DNA from 2 places in the Streptomyces sp. NBC_01384 genome. Region 2 is predicted to be linked to the other one. Evidence: riboswitches for the same ligand, from Rfam matches in the RefSeq annotation. Region 2 holds a riboswitch; the other holds the start of a gene.
The links. Region 2 has a riboswitch for cyclic di-AMP ahead of OG747_RS42690 (C40 family peptidase). Riboswitches for the same ligand answer to the same signal wherever they lie in the genome.

Region 1: another riboswitch for cyclic di-AMP. It lies ahead of OG747_RS05245 (C40 family peptidase); the one in region 2 lies ahead of OG747_RS42690 (C40 family peptidase).

The regions. Positions count from the first base shown of each region.
Region 1 covers NZ_CP109559.1:1,203,844-1,211,088, reverse strand. The annotation lists gene OG747_RS05280 (adenosylmethionine--8-amino-7-oxononanoate transaminase) at 1-296, opposite strand, end outside; gene bioB (biotin synthase BioB) at 289-1,488, opposite strand; gene OG747_RS05270 (8-amino-7-oxononanoate synthase) at 1,711-2,844, shown strand; gene OG747_RS05265 (DUF397 domain-containing protein) at 2,917-3,141, opposite strand; gene OG747_RS05260 (helix-turn-helix domain-containing protein) at 3,154-4,011, opposite strand; gene OG747_RS05255 (ATP-binding protein) at 4,224-4,682, shown strand; partial or broken gene OG747_RS05250 (LysE family translocator) at 4,984-5,112, shown strand; gene OG747_RS05245 (C40 family peptidase) at 5,386-5,859, opposite strand; cyclic di-AMP (ydaO/yuaA leader) riboswitch at 5,863-6,049, opposite strand; gene OG747_RS05240 (hypothetical protein) at 6,443-6,748, opposite strand; gene OG747_RS05235 (ATP-dependent Clp protease proteolytic subunit) at 6,756-7,245, opposite strand, start outside.
Region 2 covers NZ_CP109559.1:9,309,369-9,316,613, forward strand. The annotation lists gene OG747_RS42680 (SpcZ) at 1-224, shown strand, start outside; gene OG747_RS42685 (DUF5825 family protein) at 190-399, shown strand; gene OG747_RS42690 (C40 family peptidase) at 505-1,890, opposite strand; cyclic di-AMP (ydaO/yuaA leader) riboswitch at 1,899-2,072, opposite strand; gene OG747_RS42695 (PP2C family protein-serine/threonine phosphatase) at 2,347-3,537, opposite strand; gene OG747_RS42700 (FAD-dependent oxidoreductase) at 3,714-5,078, shown strand; gene OG747_RS42705 (hypothetical protein) at 5,314-5,451, shown strand; gene OG747_RS42710 (amidase) at 5,448-6,698, shown strand; gene OG747_RS42715 (tetratricopeptide repeat protein) at 6,713-7,144, opposite strand; gene OG747_RS42720 (pirin family protein) at 7,141-7,245, opposite strand, start outside.

The DNA of each region.
Region 1 (7,245 bases), 8.1 Mb from region 2:
GCGGGCTCGTGGGTGAGCCCGCCGAACATGACGTGACTCATGCGCTCCAGCTGGTCGCGCGCCGCGTCGTTGAGGACCGGGTGGTTGTAGCCGTGGATGGCCGACCACCAGGACGACATGCCGTCGACCAGTTCACCCGAGCCGTCCGCCAGTCGGAGGCGTACCCCGCTCGCCGACTCCACGACGAGCGGTTCCTGGCGGCCGGGCATGGGACCGTACGGATGCCAGACATGCCGCCGGTCCAGGTCCAGCAGTTCACGTACGGGCAGCGTGGACGGCCCGGACAGGTCAGGCATTGGGGGCGAGGTCCGTTCCGGCACCTCGGCGGCGCACGGCGACGAGATCCGTCCGTGCTTCGGAGGGCTGCTCCTCCTTCACCCGCACGGAACCGCAGACTCCGCCGCCCGCGTGCGACCCGCACCCGGCATCCGCGTGCGAGCCGCAGCCGGTCTCGGCGTGCGAACCGCAGCCACCGCCGGCCGTCGCACGGTGCTCCGGCAGCGTCACCTCGCCCGCGCCCTCCACCTCGAACCCGGCGTCCGCGATCATCTCCAGGTCGGCCTTGCCGGCCTGGCCCTCGCTGGTGAGGTAGTCGCCCAGGAAGATCGAGTTGGCCAGGTGCAGGGCCAGCGGCTGCATGGTGCGCAGATGGACCTCGCGGCCGCCCGCGATGCGGACCTCGACGTCCGGGCAGACGAAACGGGCCATCGCCAGGATGCGCAGACAGCGCTGCGGGGTGAGGTTCCACTCCTTGGCGAGCGGGGTGCCCTCGAAGGGGATCAGGAAGTTCACCGGAACGGAGTCCGGGTCGAGCTCGCGGAGCGAGAAGACGACGTCGACCAGGTCCTCGTCCGACTCGCCCATGCCCGCGATCAGGCCGGAGCAGGCGGAAAGGCCCGCCGCGTGCGCCTTCTGGACCGTGTCCACCCGGTCGGCGTACGTGTGCGTGGTCGTGATGTCCCCGTACGTCCCCTCGGACGTGTTCAGGTTGTGGTTGTAGGCGTCCGCGCCCGCCTCGCGCAGCCGCTCGGCCTGGCCGTCGGAGAGCAGACCGAGGCAGGCGCACACCTCGACGCCCTCGTTCTGGTCCTTGATCGCCTTGATGGTGTCGGAGACCCGGTCCACGTCACGGTCGGTCGGACCGCGGCCGCTGGCCACCAGGCAGACCCGCTTGGCGCCCCCGGCGAGCCCGGCCGCCGCGGCCTGCGAGGCCTGGTCGGGCTTGAGCCAGGTGTACTTGAGGATGTCGGCCTTGGAGCCGAGCCGCTGCGAGCAGTACGAGCAGTCCTCGGGGCACAGACCGGACTTCAGATTGACCAGATAGTTGAGTTTCACTCGACGGCCGAACCAGTGCCGGCGGACCTTTCCGGCCGCGGCCACCACGTCGAGCACGTCGTCGTCGGACGTGGCCAGCACGGCCAGCGCCTCGTCACGGGTCGGCAGCTCGCGCCGAAGCCCCTTGTCCACCAGCGTGTTCAGCAGGTCCATAAGATCCGATCCTGACGTATACGTGCCGCTGAGGCCAAGGAGAGTTTGCACAACAGAGACGGTTCGACGTGTGGGTATTGCCACATCCTGGGCGGCGGGCCGCCCCGCTAGGGTCTGTGCACTGCCTACAAAGCGACCACCCTCATGACCACCCTCATGAGCAACCTCATGACGATCGTCATGACTCGCTCACGACCACTCTCAGGGCCCGGAGGCACCAGCATGGCGGGATCGCCGTTCGCGTGGATCGACGAGCAGGCGCACCAGCGCCGGCAGGCCGGACTCGTCCGCACCCTGCGCCCGCGCGCCGCCGACTCACCTCTCCTCGATCTGGCGAGCAACGACTACCTCGGACTCGCCCGCCACCCCGAGATCACGGCGGCCGCGGCGGAAGCGGCCCGCCGCTGGGGCGCCGGAGCGACTGGCTCCCGGCTGGTCTCCGGCACGACCGAACTGCACGGCGAACTCGAACGGGAGCTCGCCGACTTCTGCGGCTTCGAGTCCGCGCTCGTCCTCTCCTCCGGCTATGCGGCCAATCTCGCCGCCGTGACCACGCTCGCGCCGCACGGCTCGCTGGTCGTCTCGGACGCGGGCAACCACGCCTCGCTCATCGACGGCTGCCGACTGGCCCGAGGTACGACACAGGTCGTGGCGCACGCCGACCCGGACGCTGTTCGCAAGGCGCTCGGCACGCATGAGGGTCCCGCCGTCGCCGTGTCCGACACGGTCTTCTCGGTGGACGGCGACGCGGCCCCGCTGGCCGAACTCGCGACCGCCTGCCGTGAGCACGGAGCCGCGCTGCTCGTCGACGACGCGCACGGGCTCGGCGTCCTGGGCGATGGCGGCCGAGGCGCGCCGCACGCCGCGGGGCTGGCGGGCGCCCCGGACGTCGTCGTGACCGCCACGCTTTCCAAGTCGTTCGGCAGCCAGGGCGGCGCCGTCCTCGGCCCCGCCCCGGTCATCGACCATCTGGTCAACGCGGCGCGCACCTTCATTTTCGACACCGGGCTCGCGCCCGCGGCCGCGGGCGCGGCCCTCGCGGCGCTCAGGCTGCTGCGCCGCGAGCCGGAGCGCGCCGCCCGGGCCCGTGAGGTGGCGACGGCGCTGCACACCCGGCTGACGGCCGAGGGCCTGGAAGCCGTACGACCGGACGCCGCCGTGGTCTCCGTGCGCGCGCCGTCACCCGAGCGGGCCGTGCGATGGGCGGCGGACTGCCGGGAGGCGGGACTCGCCGTCGGCTGTTTCCGGCCCCCGTCCGTGCCGGACGGCATCTCGCGGCTGCGGCTGACCGCCCGCGCGGACCTCACCGACGCGCAGATCGAGCACGCCGTGGAGGTGATCAGCCGGAATCGGTGAACGGGCGAGGGATGAATTGGGTGGGGGCGAATGGGGTGAGGGACGGCTGAATGCGGGGTGACTGGGTGGGGGTCAGCTCAGTCCGGCGATGAAGCCCTCCCAGCTCGCAGGAGTGAAGAGCAGGGCAGGGCCCGCCTTGTTCTTGGAATCGCGCACGGCGACGAGTCCGGCCCAGGGGCCTGGGCCGGGTCGGGCCGTCTCGACGCAGTTGTTCATTCCCGTACTGCGGCTGCTGCGCAGCCACCGCAGGTCGCGGAGTGAAGTACTGGAGGGTACGTACCGAGGCAATGCAGTCATGGGGGTGCCTCCTTACGCGCCGTCACCTATCCCGGCGATGTAGTCCAACGAGTCCTCGGGTGAAAGGGCGTGGAACTGAAGGGCGTTGAAGGCCTCGGTGTAGGCCTGAAGGTCTTCTTTCCGTTCGAGGTAGAGGCTACTCGTCAAGTGGTCGAGAACAACCACATCCAGATCGCTTGTGTTCGGAAATGAGAAGATAACGAAAGGCCCGGTAACGCCGATGTGCGCCCCCGCGGCGAACGGCAGGACCTGAAGCCGCACTTGAGGAAGGGCGGCGGCCTCTCTCAACCGGTCCAGTTGCCGTGCCATGACCTCCGGCCCGCCGACCTCACGTCTTAACACCGCCTCGTCCAGGACCGCGGTCAGTTCCAGCGGCGGATTCGAACGCAGTACGTCCTGCCGGGCGAGGCGCACCTCGACGAGCGCGTCGAGTTTGCCGTCCTCGAGTCCGCCGACGGCGACCCGGGTCACCTCGCGGGCGTACTCGGGCGTTTGGAGCAGCCCCGGCACCACCGTGGTCTCCAGCGTGCGCATGCCGCTGGCCTGGGACTCCAGACTGATGAAGTCGCGGTAGGTCGGCGGAAGGACCCCGCGGTAGGCGTGCCACCAGTGGTGCCGCCCGTTGCCCTCGGAGCCGGCCAACCCGACCAGGAGCTCCCGTAATTCGGGCTCCGCGACGGCGTACGCGTCCAACAGGCGCTCCACGTCGGCCGGTTTCACCCCACTGATGCCCGTCTCGATCCGACTCACCTTCGACTGGTGCCAGCCGACGAGACGGGCCGCCTCACCACTCGTGATTCCCACCCCGGCGCGCAGCGCGCGCAGTTCGGCACCGAGCTTGCGGCGGCGCACCGCGGGACCGTGCTGCATGGCCGTACTCCTTACTCCTTCCGAGCCGCCCAAATACGCTCTGCCGTCGCAGAGTTCACCGCATCGAGCGACAGATATATGCATATCTCGGTGGATCGCACCCGTGACCGGCCCAGTAATGGCAGTCTGGCGCGAAGCACCAGTTCGGGACCGTACTCGAACCATCCGCTCCGTGTCGGACTCCGGTCCCGTGGGAAAGGGACGACGTCGCCATGGCAGATCACCAGGAAGCATCCGTCACTCTGCCGAGCGATCCCGCCTCGGTCTCCGCGGCCCGGAAATTCGTCGCCGATGTGCTGGCCGAATGGGGCCTGCCGAGCGACGCCGAAGTCGCGGACACCGTACGCCTGATCGTGTCAGAACTAGCCACCAACGCCGTCCAGCACACTTTCGGGCAGTCGCCCACCTTCACGGTGGCCGTCCGGCTCGACCGAGACGAACACCTGCGCATCGGCGTGACCGACAGCCATCCGCGCTTCCCGAAACGTTTGCCCGCCGCTGTCCAGCAGGACAACGGGCGGGGCATGGTGATCATCCGCTGGCTGACCGCCGAGTGCGGCGGCAGACTCGTGGTCCGGCCCACCCGGGAAGGGGGCAAGACGGTCTCCATCGAGCTGCCCTGGACCCTGTCGGCCCACCCGGTCACGGCCGGGGGGCCACAAGAGCCGTAAGGAGCGGCTCAGTTGGCCTGCTCTCCACCGATCCTGTCCTGCCGGTCCTGTCGCCAGTTCTGTCCTGCCGGTCCTGTCCTGCTGGTCCTCGCCAAGCCGGTCCTGCCCAAGTGGGCCCTGGCTCTACTGCTCCTGCCTCTGCTGTGCCGCGCGTCCGAAGGCGCCGCGCAGCAGGGCCCGGAAGGCCTCGGCCGCCGGTGCGGGCCGGTCGTCGGTCCGGTGGACGACGGAGATCGTACGACGCAGATCTCCCGGTTCCAGCAGCCGCGTCCCCACCGGAGTCGCCGCGGTCCTGGCCACCATGCCCGGCGCGGACTTCACCGTCGTCGTACGCAACACCCTGGTCTCGCGCCGGGCCGGGGTCGTGTGCGCGCTCGGGATCACGGGCGGGCTGCTCCTGCACACGGCGCTGGCCGTCGCCGGGGTGGCGCGCGCCCCAGGGGCCGGTTCGGGGCCCCGAGCGGGGTCGCCCGCGCCCCTGGCCCGGCAGCGGAGCCCCTGGCCGGGCAGCGGAGCCCCTGGCCGGGCAGCGGAGACCCGAGGGCGCACGGCCCCCCGGCGAGGTTGGCTCGCGCCTCGCGAGAGGACGACTGACGCCCCCGAGCGAGGCTGCTCGCGCTCCGAGGCGAGACCACTCGTGCCCCGAGGGGCGGCGGGGTCCCGGGAGGGTGCCGGCGCCACTACCGGCACCCTCCCGGGCAGGTCAGCTGACCCGGCCGTACCAGACGCTCTTCGTCCAGATCTTCTGCAGCTTCACGACCTCCCCGGTCTTCGGGGAGTGCCAGATCTTTCCCTTCCCGGCGTAGATGCCGACGTGGTACACGTTCCGGCCGGAGTGGAAGAACACCAGGTCTCCCGCTCTGCGGCTGGAGGCGGAGATGTGGTGCGTCTTGTTGTACTGCGCCGCGGCCGTACGAGGCAGCGTCTTGCCCGCCTTCTTGTACGAGTACAGCGTGAACCCGGAGCAGTCGAAACGGCGTGGCCCGGCGGCACCGTACTGGTACGGGGAGCCCTTCTTGGAAGCCGCGACCTGAAGTGCCTTCGTCGCCAGAGTGGCCGCTTCGGCGTCGGACGCGACGCCAGGGACCACGAGGCTGCCGCCCATGGCGGCGATGGTGAGCGCCGAGGCCGTACCGGCCCGGGTCCACAGCGACGGGACACGATTGAGCGCAGTCATGCGCAACCCTTCGTCAGCCGCCTGTGAAGGATGACCTGTCGGATTCGGACTGGCGAAGTAGCCCGGCCGCGTACTGCGGCTTCACCCCAAGGACCGCCCGGATCTCTCCGGCGGCCCGTCGTGCTGGGTCCTCCACTCCTGCCGATGCACATCTGTCGACCGGTCATCCGGGCAGCGGCAGGACTCGGCGTCCGCCCGGACCGCCCCGCCGTTGTGGCGGGGGCTTGTCGTCGGAAGGGATCTTCACGCATTGAAGTCGGAAAATCCGAGCGGAACCGGCGATTTGTGGGGTTACTCACCACTCACCCGTTCGGGTGGACACCCCTCTGTTCGAGGGCCGTTGGGGACACCGACGACGCCCGTACCAGCACCGGAGCACCTCATTCCGCCTCTGCGCTACGCGCGTTGCGCAACCTTTGCGGGCCCCCGAAGGGACCGGTGTCTACTCCATCAGGGGGTACGCCATCTGGTCCGTTTGAAACCCGGGCCGGACGCTTCGCCGACTCGGCGCGTGCGGCGGCCCGGGATGGACCCGGGGGCGGACCCAGGGAGGGACCGAGGGAGGGAGCGAGGTGTGGATGCGTCAACTGTCGGAGCCGGGCGGTAGCGTGACGCGGGCCGCGCGTCGCTCGCCGTCGAGGACACGCAGGGCCTGGGCCAGGGTCGGGGCGTGCACCTCGCTCTCGCCCCGCTGGTGCATCAGCGCGAGGGCGTCGCGCAGCGCCGTCGCCTTGCTGACCAGCGCCTGGGCGGCGCGCAGTCCGCGGTAGGTGTCCCCGGGGCGGGCCGGGTTGATGCGGCCGAGCAGGTCGACCACGTCGAGGTAACGGTCGATCAACTCGGCCTCGGCACGCGTCAGCGCGGGCAGCGGGGGCAGTTCGGGCACCATCGGCGGATCACCTCGCGTCGGGTGTGGCGTTCCTCGCACCGGGCGCGGTGCGCGAGGTCTTGCGGCTCGGGATGATCCCGTCCACCAGTCCGTACGCCAACGCGGCCTGCGCGTCCAGGATCTTGTCCCGCTCGATGTCGGCGGCGACTTGTTCAGGACTCTGCCCCGTGTGCCGTACGAGCATGTCCTCCAGCAGCCCTCGAGTGCGCATCAACTCCTCGGCCTGGAGGGCCAGATCGCTCGCCTGCCCCTGTACCGGCTCGGGAAGTGACGGCTGGTGGATCAGCACCCGGGCCCCCGGTAGCGCGAACCTCTTGCCCGGCGCACCGCCGGCCAGCAGCACGGCGGCGGCCGACGCGGCCTGCCCCAGACAGGTGGTCTCCACGTCGCAGCTGACGAACTGCATCGTGTCGTAGATCGCCGTCATCGCGCTGAACGAGCCCCCGGGGGAGTTGATGTACAGCGAGATGTCCTGGTCCGGTGCCAGGTATTCGAGG
Region 2 (7,245 bases):
ACGCCGAGGCCAACGCCCTGGCGAACGCGCGAGCGGTGGCGGCGGCGTATGCGACGGCCGACGCCGAGGCCTTCGCTCGCACCTTCCCCGGTGCCCGAACCCGCGCGTACGCGCGGGCGGTCGCCGCCGACGCCCGGCACACGTCGGCGTACGCGCGACTCGCGGAGGGCCTGCTGACCGCCCTGGAGCGTGGGCCGTTCAAACCGCTCGGATTCATGGCATAAAGCGGAATGTCTACTTGCTCTTGAGACGCCATCGCCCGCCTGGACCGAGGCATCCCCCCACACCGGTGTCCCCGCCGACGTCCTCGCGGAACACCTGGTCCTGCGGGTGGGCGAGCTGGACTGGTGGCTGCCGTACCGGGTCACCCGGTGGCTGCAGGAGGCGATGGCCGTCTGAGGAGAGGACCGGGACGGTGTCCGGGATGCCGGCGCCACCGGAAGGACCGGCGAGTGCGCTGTACTCGCCGGTTGTTCCGGTCCGAGGGGGCCGAGTCTCAGGGAGTCAGGTGGGCCGTACCGCGCTGTAGATCGCCGATTGTCCGGCGAAGAAGATCGACTCCTCGCGTATGTACGCCCCCGGGCTCGGGGCGTGGATCATCATGGCGTTGCCGAGGTAGAAGCCGATGTGGCTGACGTCGCCGTAGAAGAGGATCAGGTCGCCGAGTTGGATGTCGGCGAGGGGGACCGGCGTCCCGGCGGTCGCCTGACCGTGCACGGTCCGGGGGAGTGCCACCCCGGCGGCCCTCCACGCGGCCTGGGTGAGGCTGGAGGAATCGTACGAGTCCGGTCCGGTCGCGCCCCAGACACACGGCTTGCCGATCTGCGCGCGGGCGAAGGCGAGTGCCTTCGTGGCCTTCATGCCGTAACCCGAGTTCGGTTCGGCGCCGGTATCGGTGCCGGTGCCGGCACCGGTGTCGAGGGGGGCTCCGATGATGCCGAGGGGAATGCCGGTGCCGATGGACGCGTCCATGGTGAGGGCGGCCGACTGCTGTCCCAGCCACGCCTCCTCGGCTTGGGCCTGGGCCTGGATCTGGGCCTGGGCTTGAGCCTGGGCCTGGGCTTGGACTTGAGCCTGGGCCTGGGCCTGAAGGAGGGCCTGTTCCTCGGCGGCACCCCAGGCGTCCTCCGTCGATCGCGACTCGATTGCCGCGAGCGGCGTGCTCCGTTGTCCGGTGTGCTTGGACAGCAGCTCACGGGCGGTCGTGAGCTTGCGCCGGCTCTGTTCCTTGGAGGCCTTCAGCGAGGAGTGCTGCGGCTCGGCGGCCGGCGCGGGCAGAGCCTTCGTGGCCTCCTGCCATGTCTCCGGCACGGCAGGGAGCGCGGGGGCTGCAGGGAGCGCGGGGGCTGCCGGGAGTGTGGGGGCCGCCGGGAGTGCGGCGACTGCGGGCCTGGCGGTCAGCTCCGCAACGGGACCGGCTGCCGCGCCGGTCGCGGGTCCGGCCGTCAACTCCGGTACGGGGCGGCCGGCCGCCGCCCGCTCACGGTTGGTGAGTCCCTCTTCCGAACGCCGCGCCGGGTCCGTGGGCCGCGTCTCGGCCGGGCGGTTCGGCATTCTGTCGGCGGGCAGCCTGGCCGGCACGGTCGGACCCAACCGCGTGCGCGCCACGTCGAACCACGGCTTGGTGACGTCGTCGAGGGCGGGATCGCTGCGCCTGCGCACGGTTTCGGGTGCCGGGCTGACGCGGTTGCGGCTCCCTGTGGTCATCGCGCGGGTTCCGTTGACGAACCCGGTGGCGTTCTCGGCCTGGTCGTAGAGGCTGTGGATCCGCTGCTGGACCTCTTCGCGGCTCGGTCCGTCCGCGTCGGTGAGGGCCGCCGTCGCTCGGGCGGAGGTGCGCGTGCCAGGGAGGCTGCTGCCTCCAGGGCGCGGGGTTCGTTCCGGCGCCATGGGGGACGTACTCCTTCCGTGCTCCGCCTACCGAGTCGGCTGTCGGGTTCGGGCGGAGGATTCCGGAAGGCATGCCCTACGACCCTTGCCCTGCCGGGCAGTTGGGCCGATTCACCCCAAGTTCGGTTGGGTCCCCGGCTCCGGTTGCCCCAGGGGCGCACCGGACTTGGCGGAGGCCGCGCGACCCGGCGAGGTTCGCCGGAGGGAGTCGTGCGGTCCATCCGCCAACTTAGCCAATTTGTGCGCCTCGTGTGAAGGTTGAAGTGCGAAGTGCCCGATATGTATTTGTGACCTTCGTCGTACTGGCAGAAGTGCTCGGCCTCGTCGGCCGGAGAGCGTCCGGGGCGCCCTTTGGACGTTGACCCTTGGACAACGGCGGCCGAACGTACGCGGCCCGCGCCTTCCGGGCCGACCTTCCCGAACGCCGCAAGCACGGGTGAGGCGCCACGCCCGCGGTCAGCGTTCCGCGGGCGGGGACGTTCCGCTGGGGTGGGGCAGGTGGTGGCCGTTGACGGGGCGGGTCGTGAAGTGCGGCCGGTGGAGGTGGTGGGAGGCGATGCGTTCGATGATCAGGAGCGCGGCGTCGTCGTTGGGCTGGTCGCCGACGTGGGCGACGAGGTCGTCGTGGATGTGGCGCAGCAGGGCTTCGGGGCTGGGGGCGGCCAAGGCGGCGACCCGTTCGGCGAGGGGGTAGAACGCGCCTGTCGGTGAGCGCGCCTCGATCACGCCGTCGGTGTAGAGCAGCAGGATGTCGCCGGTCTCGAAGGTGAACGGATCGGGGCGGTGGCTCGCGACGGGCAGTTCGCACATGCCCAGCGGGGGCATGGGGTGGTGGGCGTGCAGGGCCGTCACCTTGTGATCGCGCAGCAGCAGGGCCGGCGGATGACCGCAGTTGATCAATTCGGACTGGGGTCCCTCGTCGGGGATGTCGAGGACGAGCGTGGTGACGAAGTGCTCGCCGGGGTCGTGCCGGGTGTCGGCCACGTCCTCGAGATCGTGGCGCACGCTCACCTCGAGCGCCGCCACGAGTTCGGGCAGTGTGGCGTACCGGTGAGCACCCTCGCGGAACGCGCCGAGCACCACCGACGCCTCGCCGATGGAGCCCAGGCCCTTGCCGCGGACGTCGCCGATGATGACGCGGGTGGAGGAGGCCTGGGCGGCGCGGGTGACCGCGAACAGGTCGCCCCCGATCTGCGTCTCGTCGTCGGCGGCCAGATACAGCCAGGCCACACGCAACGGCCCGATCCTGCGGGGCGGCGGCCGCAGCAGCACGCGCTGCGCCGTCTCGGCCACCGACCGTGCCCGGCTCAGCTCCCGAGCGCGCCGCTCCCGTACGTGGCAGACGAAGACCACCAGCGCGGACAGTACGGACAGGGCGATGATCTGCGCGATGTGGTTGGCCGTGGTCAGCCCGCCGTGGAATATCGCGATGAACACCTGGGCGGCCACCGCCAGTACCCCGACCAGCGCGGTCAGCCGCGGCCCGGCCAAGGAGGCGGTGAGGGCGGGGGCGATGACCAGCAACGGACCCAGGTGGACATCGGTCGGGGAGTGCAGGTCCACCACGGCGATCACTACGATCAGCGCGAGAGGAATCGCCACCAGCCCGCGGCCCGACGGCTGCTCCACGAGGCGGTCCACTGACACACGTCGGACACCCACATATCCCATTTTGCTCCCGTTCCCCGGGCGCCTGCTTCTCGGGAAACGACTCATAAGGTGGGCTTATGGGGTCATAGATCCGGCCCGACTACTGACTAAGGTTTGCCTTAGTTTAGGCTTCCGGGCGAGTCACCCTGCCACCGTTCGAAGGGAACCTGATCATGCCTCGCCCTCTGCGGGTAGCCATTGTCGGTGCCGGCCCCGCCGGGATCTACGCTGCCGACGCGCTGCTGAAGTCCGCAGTGGCCGTCGAGCCCGGTGTGTCCATCGACCTCTTCGAGCGGATGCCGGCCCCGTTCGGTCTGATCCGCTACGGCGTCGCCCCCGACCATCCGCGGATCAAGGGCGTCATCACGGCCCTGCACCAGGTGCTCGACAAGCCCCAGATCCGCCTCTTCGGCAACGTCGACTACCCCGGGGACATCAACCTGGACGACCTGCGCGCCTTCTACGACGCGGTCGTCTTCTCCACCGGGGCGACGGCCGACCGGGCGCTCGACATACCCGGCATCGACCTCGAGGGCTCGTACGGCGCTGCCGACTTCGTCTCCTGGTACGACGGGCACCCGGATGTGCCGCGGACCTGGCCGCTGGAGGCGGAGAAGGTCGCCGTGCTCGGCGTCGGCAACGTCGCGCTCGACGTGGCGCGCATCCTGGCCAAGACCGCCGACGAACTGCTGCCGACCGAGATCCCGCCGAACGTCTACGACGGCCTCAAGGCCAACAAGGCCCTGGAGGTCCACGTCTTCGGTCGCCGCGGCCCGGCGCAGGCGAAGTTCAGCCCGATGGAGCTGCGGGAGCTGGACCACTCCCCGAACATCGAGGTCATCGTCGACCCCGAGGACATCGACTACGACGACGGCTCGATCGCGACCCGGCGCGGCAACAAGCAGGCCGACATGGTCGCCAAGACCCTGGAGAACTGGGCCATCCGCGACATCGGCGAGCGGCCGCACAAGCTGTTCCTGCACTTCTTCGAGTCGCCGACCGAGATCCTCGGCGAGAACGGTGAGGTCGTCGGCCTGCGCACCGAGCGCACCGCCCTCGACGGCACCGGCAACGTCAAGGGCACCGGCGAGTTCAAGGACTGGGACGTCACCGCGGTCTACCGCGCCGTGGGTTACCTCTCCGACAGCCTGCCCAAGCTGCCCTGGGACGTCGAGTCGGGCACGGTCCCGGACCAGGCCGGCCGGGTCGTCGAGGAGACCGGCGAACACCAGCAGTCGACGTACGTCACCGGCTGGATCCGGCGCGGCCCGGTGGGTCTGATCGGCCACACCAAGGGTGACGCCAACGAGACCGTCGCCAGTCTGCTCGACGACCACGCGAACGGCCGGCTGCACACGCCCGCGTCGCCCGCCCCGGAGGCCGTGGACGCGTTCCTCGCCGAGCGGAACGTCCGCTTCACCACCTGGGAGGGCTGGTACCGGCTGGACGCCGCGGAGAAGGCCCTGGGTGAACCGCAGGGCCGTGAGCGCGTGAAGCTCGTCGAGCGCGAGGACATGCTCGACGCGAGCGGCGCGTAGCCCCGTCAACGGCCGTCGTCGACGGCGGCCGTACGCTCGCTCTTCGGCCGTCGGTGGTCGGCCTTCAGCCCTCAGCCGTCATCGGGGCCCGTCAGGACCCGTTGACCGTGGCCAGGACGGCGTCGGCCCAGCGGGTTACACCATCGGTTCCGCGCAGCCGGCCACCTGCGGGCACCCGGGAGAATCGCAGGAGCCCGCAGGGCTCGCGGTCGGCACGATCAAGGACACTGTCCCCATGGGCTCTCACAGCGTGTTCTTCGTCGAGATCGAACAGGTCCGCACCCGCGCGGGCGGCCAGAGCCTCGTCCACTTCGACCGGGCGTTCCACCGGCTCGACGCCATGCCCCTGGTACCGGAAGGCGCGCAGTCGTGACCGCGGTTGCCACGGCGGCGGTCGACGAAGCGCTACGGCGCCTGGACGAAACCGAACCGGAGATCCGCGCCTGGGTCCGGGTGGACGCCGACGGTGCCCGCGCGGCGGCCCGGCGGGCTCCGGACGGACCGTTGCACGGCATGCCCTTCGGCGTGAAGGACATCATCGACGTCGCCGGGCTGCCCACCGAGTGCGGCTCCCCACTGCGCCGCGGGCGGATCGCCGCGCGCGACGCCTGGCTGGTGGACCGGCTGCGCCGGGCGGGCGCCGTACCGCTGGGCAAGACGGTCACCACCGAGTTCGCGTACCTCCAGCCCGGACCGACCCGCAATCCGCACCGCCCGGATCACACCCCGGGCGGTTCCTCCAGCGGCTCGGCCGCCGCCGTCGCGGCGGGCGTGGTCCCCCTCGCCCTCGGCTCGCAGACCGCCGGCTCGCTGACCAGGCCCGCCTCCTTCTGCGGCGTCGCCGGATACGTCGCCCCGGTCGGCGCCTGGTCCACCCGGGGCTTCACCGGACTCAGTCCGAGCCTGGACGCACCGGGGCTGCTCACCGCCGACGTCGCCACGCTGGCCACGGTGATCGAGGCCGTCGACGGCACGAAGGCCGAAGTGCCCGACTCTGCACGGGCGTTGGATCCCGTACGGGCGCTGGATTCCGTACGGCTGCTGGTGTGGCCCGGCACCGAACTGGCCGACGTCGACCGGGCGATGCGCGACGCGCTGGACCGCACCGGGGAGGCGCTGGCGAGAGCGGGGGCGGGGACCGACGGCCTCGGCGATCGGATCCGTACGCCCGAACTCGCCGACACCCACGCCGTCGTCATGGCCTACGAGGCGGCGCGCTCCCTCGCGACCGAGGCCGAGCACCCGGAGGCGCTCAGCGCACCTTTGCGCGAACTCCTGGACCGCGGCAGGAAGACGGCCCAGGACGACTACGAGGCAGCGCTGGACTCCGCGCGCACCGCTCGCGCCCGCGTGCTGGACCTGCTCACCGGCGTCGACGCGATCCTCGGCCCGGCCGCCCCGGGTCCCGCTCCGCACGGACTGGACGCCACCGGCACCCCCGTACTCAGCCGCCCCTGGCAGCTGCTCGGCCTGCCCGTCGTCACGGTCCCCGGCCACCGCGACCCCTCCGGCATGCCGCTCGGACTCCAGCTCGTCGGCCACCCCGACCGCGTGGGCCGGCTGCTCGGCATCGCCCGGCACACCGAGACCCTCATCCCCGGCCCTGCCGCACGTGGCTGAACGTCGGACGCCGCTCAGCCGTCGGCCAGCAGCTCGCCGGAGAAGGCGGCGGCCATGCGCAGCCACGGCGCGGCCTCCTCGTGGCGCGCCTGGCGTTCCAGGGTGCGCCCCAGCATGAGGTGGGCGTAGTGCTCGACCGGGTCGCGGTCGATGACGATCCGCAGCTGTTCCTCGGCGCGCCGCAGCTGCGCGGAGTGGTAGTACGCGCGGGCCAGCAGCAGCCGGGGCCCGGTCTGTTCCGGGGCTTCCTCGACGACGACGGCGAGCAGCTTGGCGGCCCCGTTGTAGTCCCTGGCCTCGAACAGCGCCCGCGCCCGCTCCCAGCGCTCGACGGTGGTCTCCTCGTGCGGTACGCCGGCGCCGCTGTCGAAGAGGTGCAGGGCGCTCACCCAGCGGTCGGCCGCGACATCGCCGTTCGGCTGGTAGTCGTTGAAGTTGTCGATCATGAGAGTTCCTTTCCCGGCGTCGTATGCGGCATGCGGCCGGCGGGCTCGAAGCCGAGCCGGCCGCTGTTGAAGTCCTCCATCGCCTGCAGGACCTCGGCCTT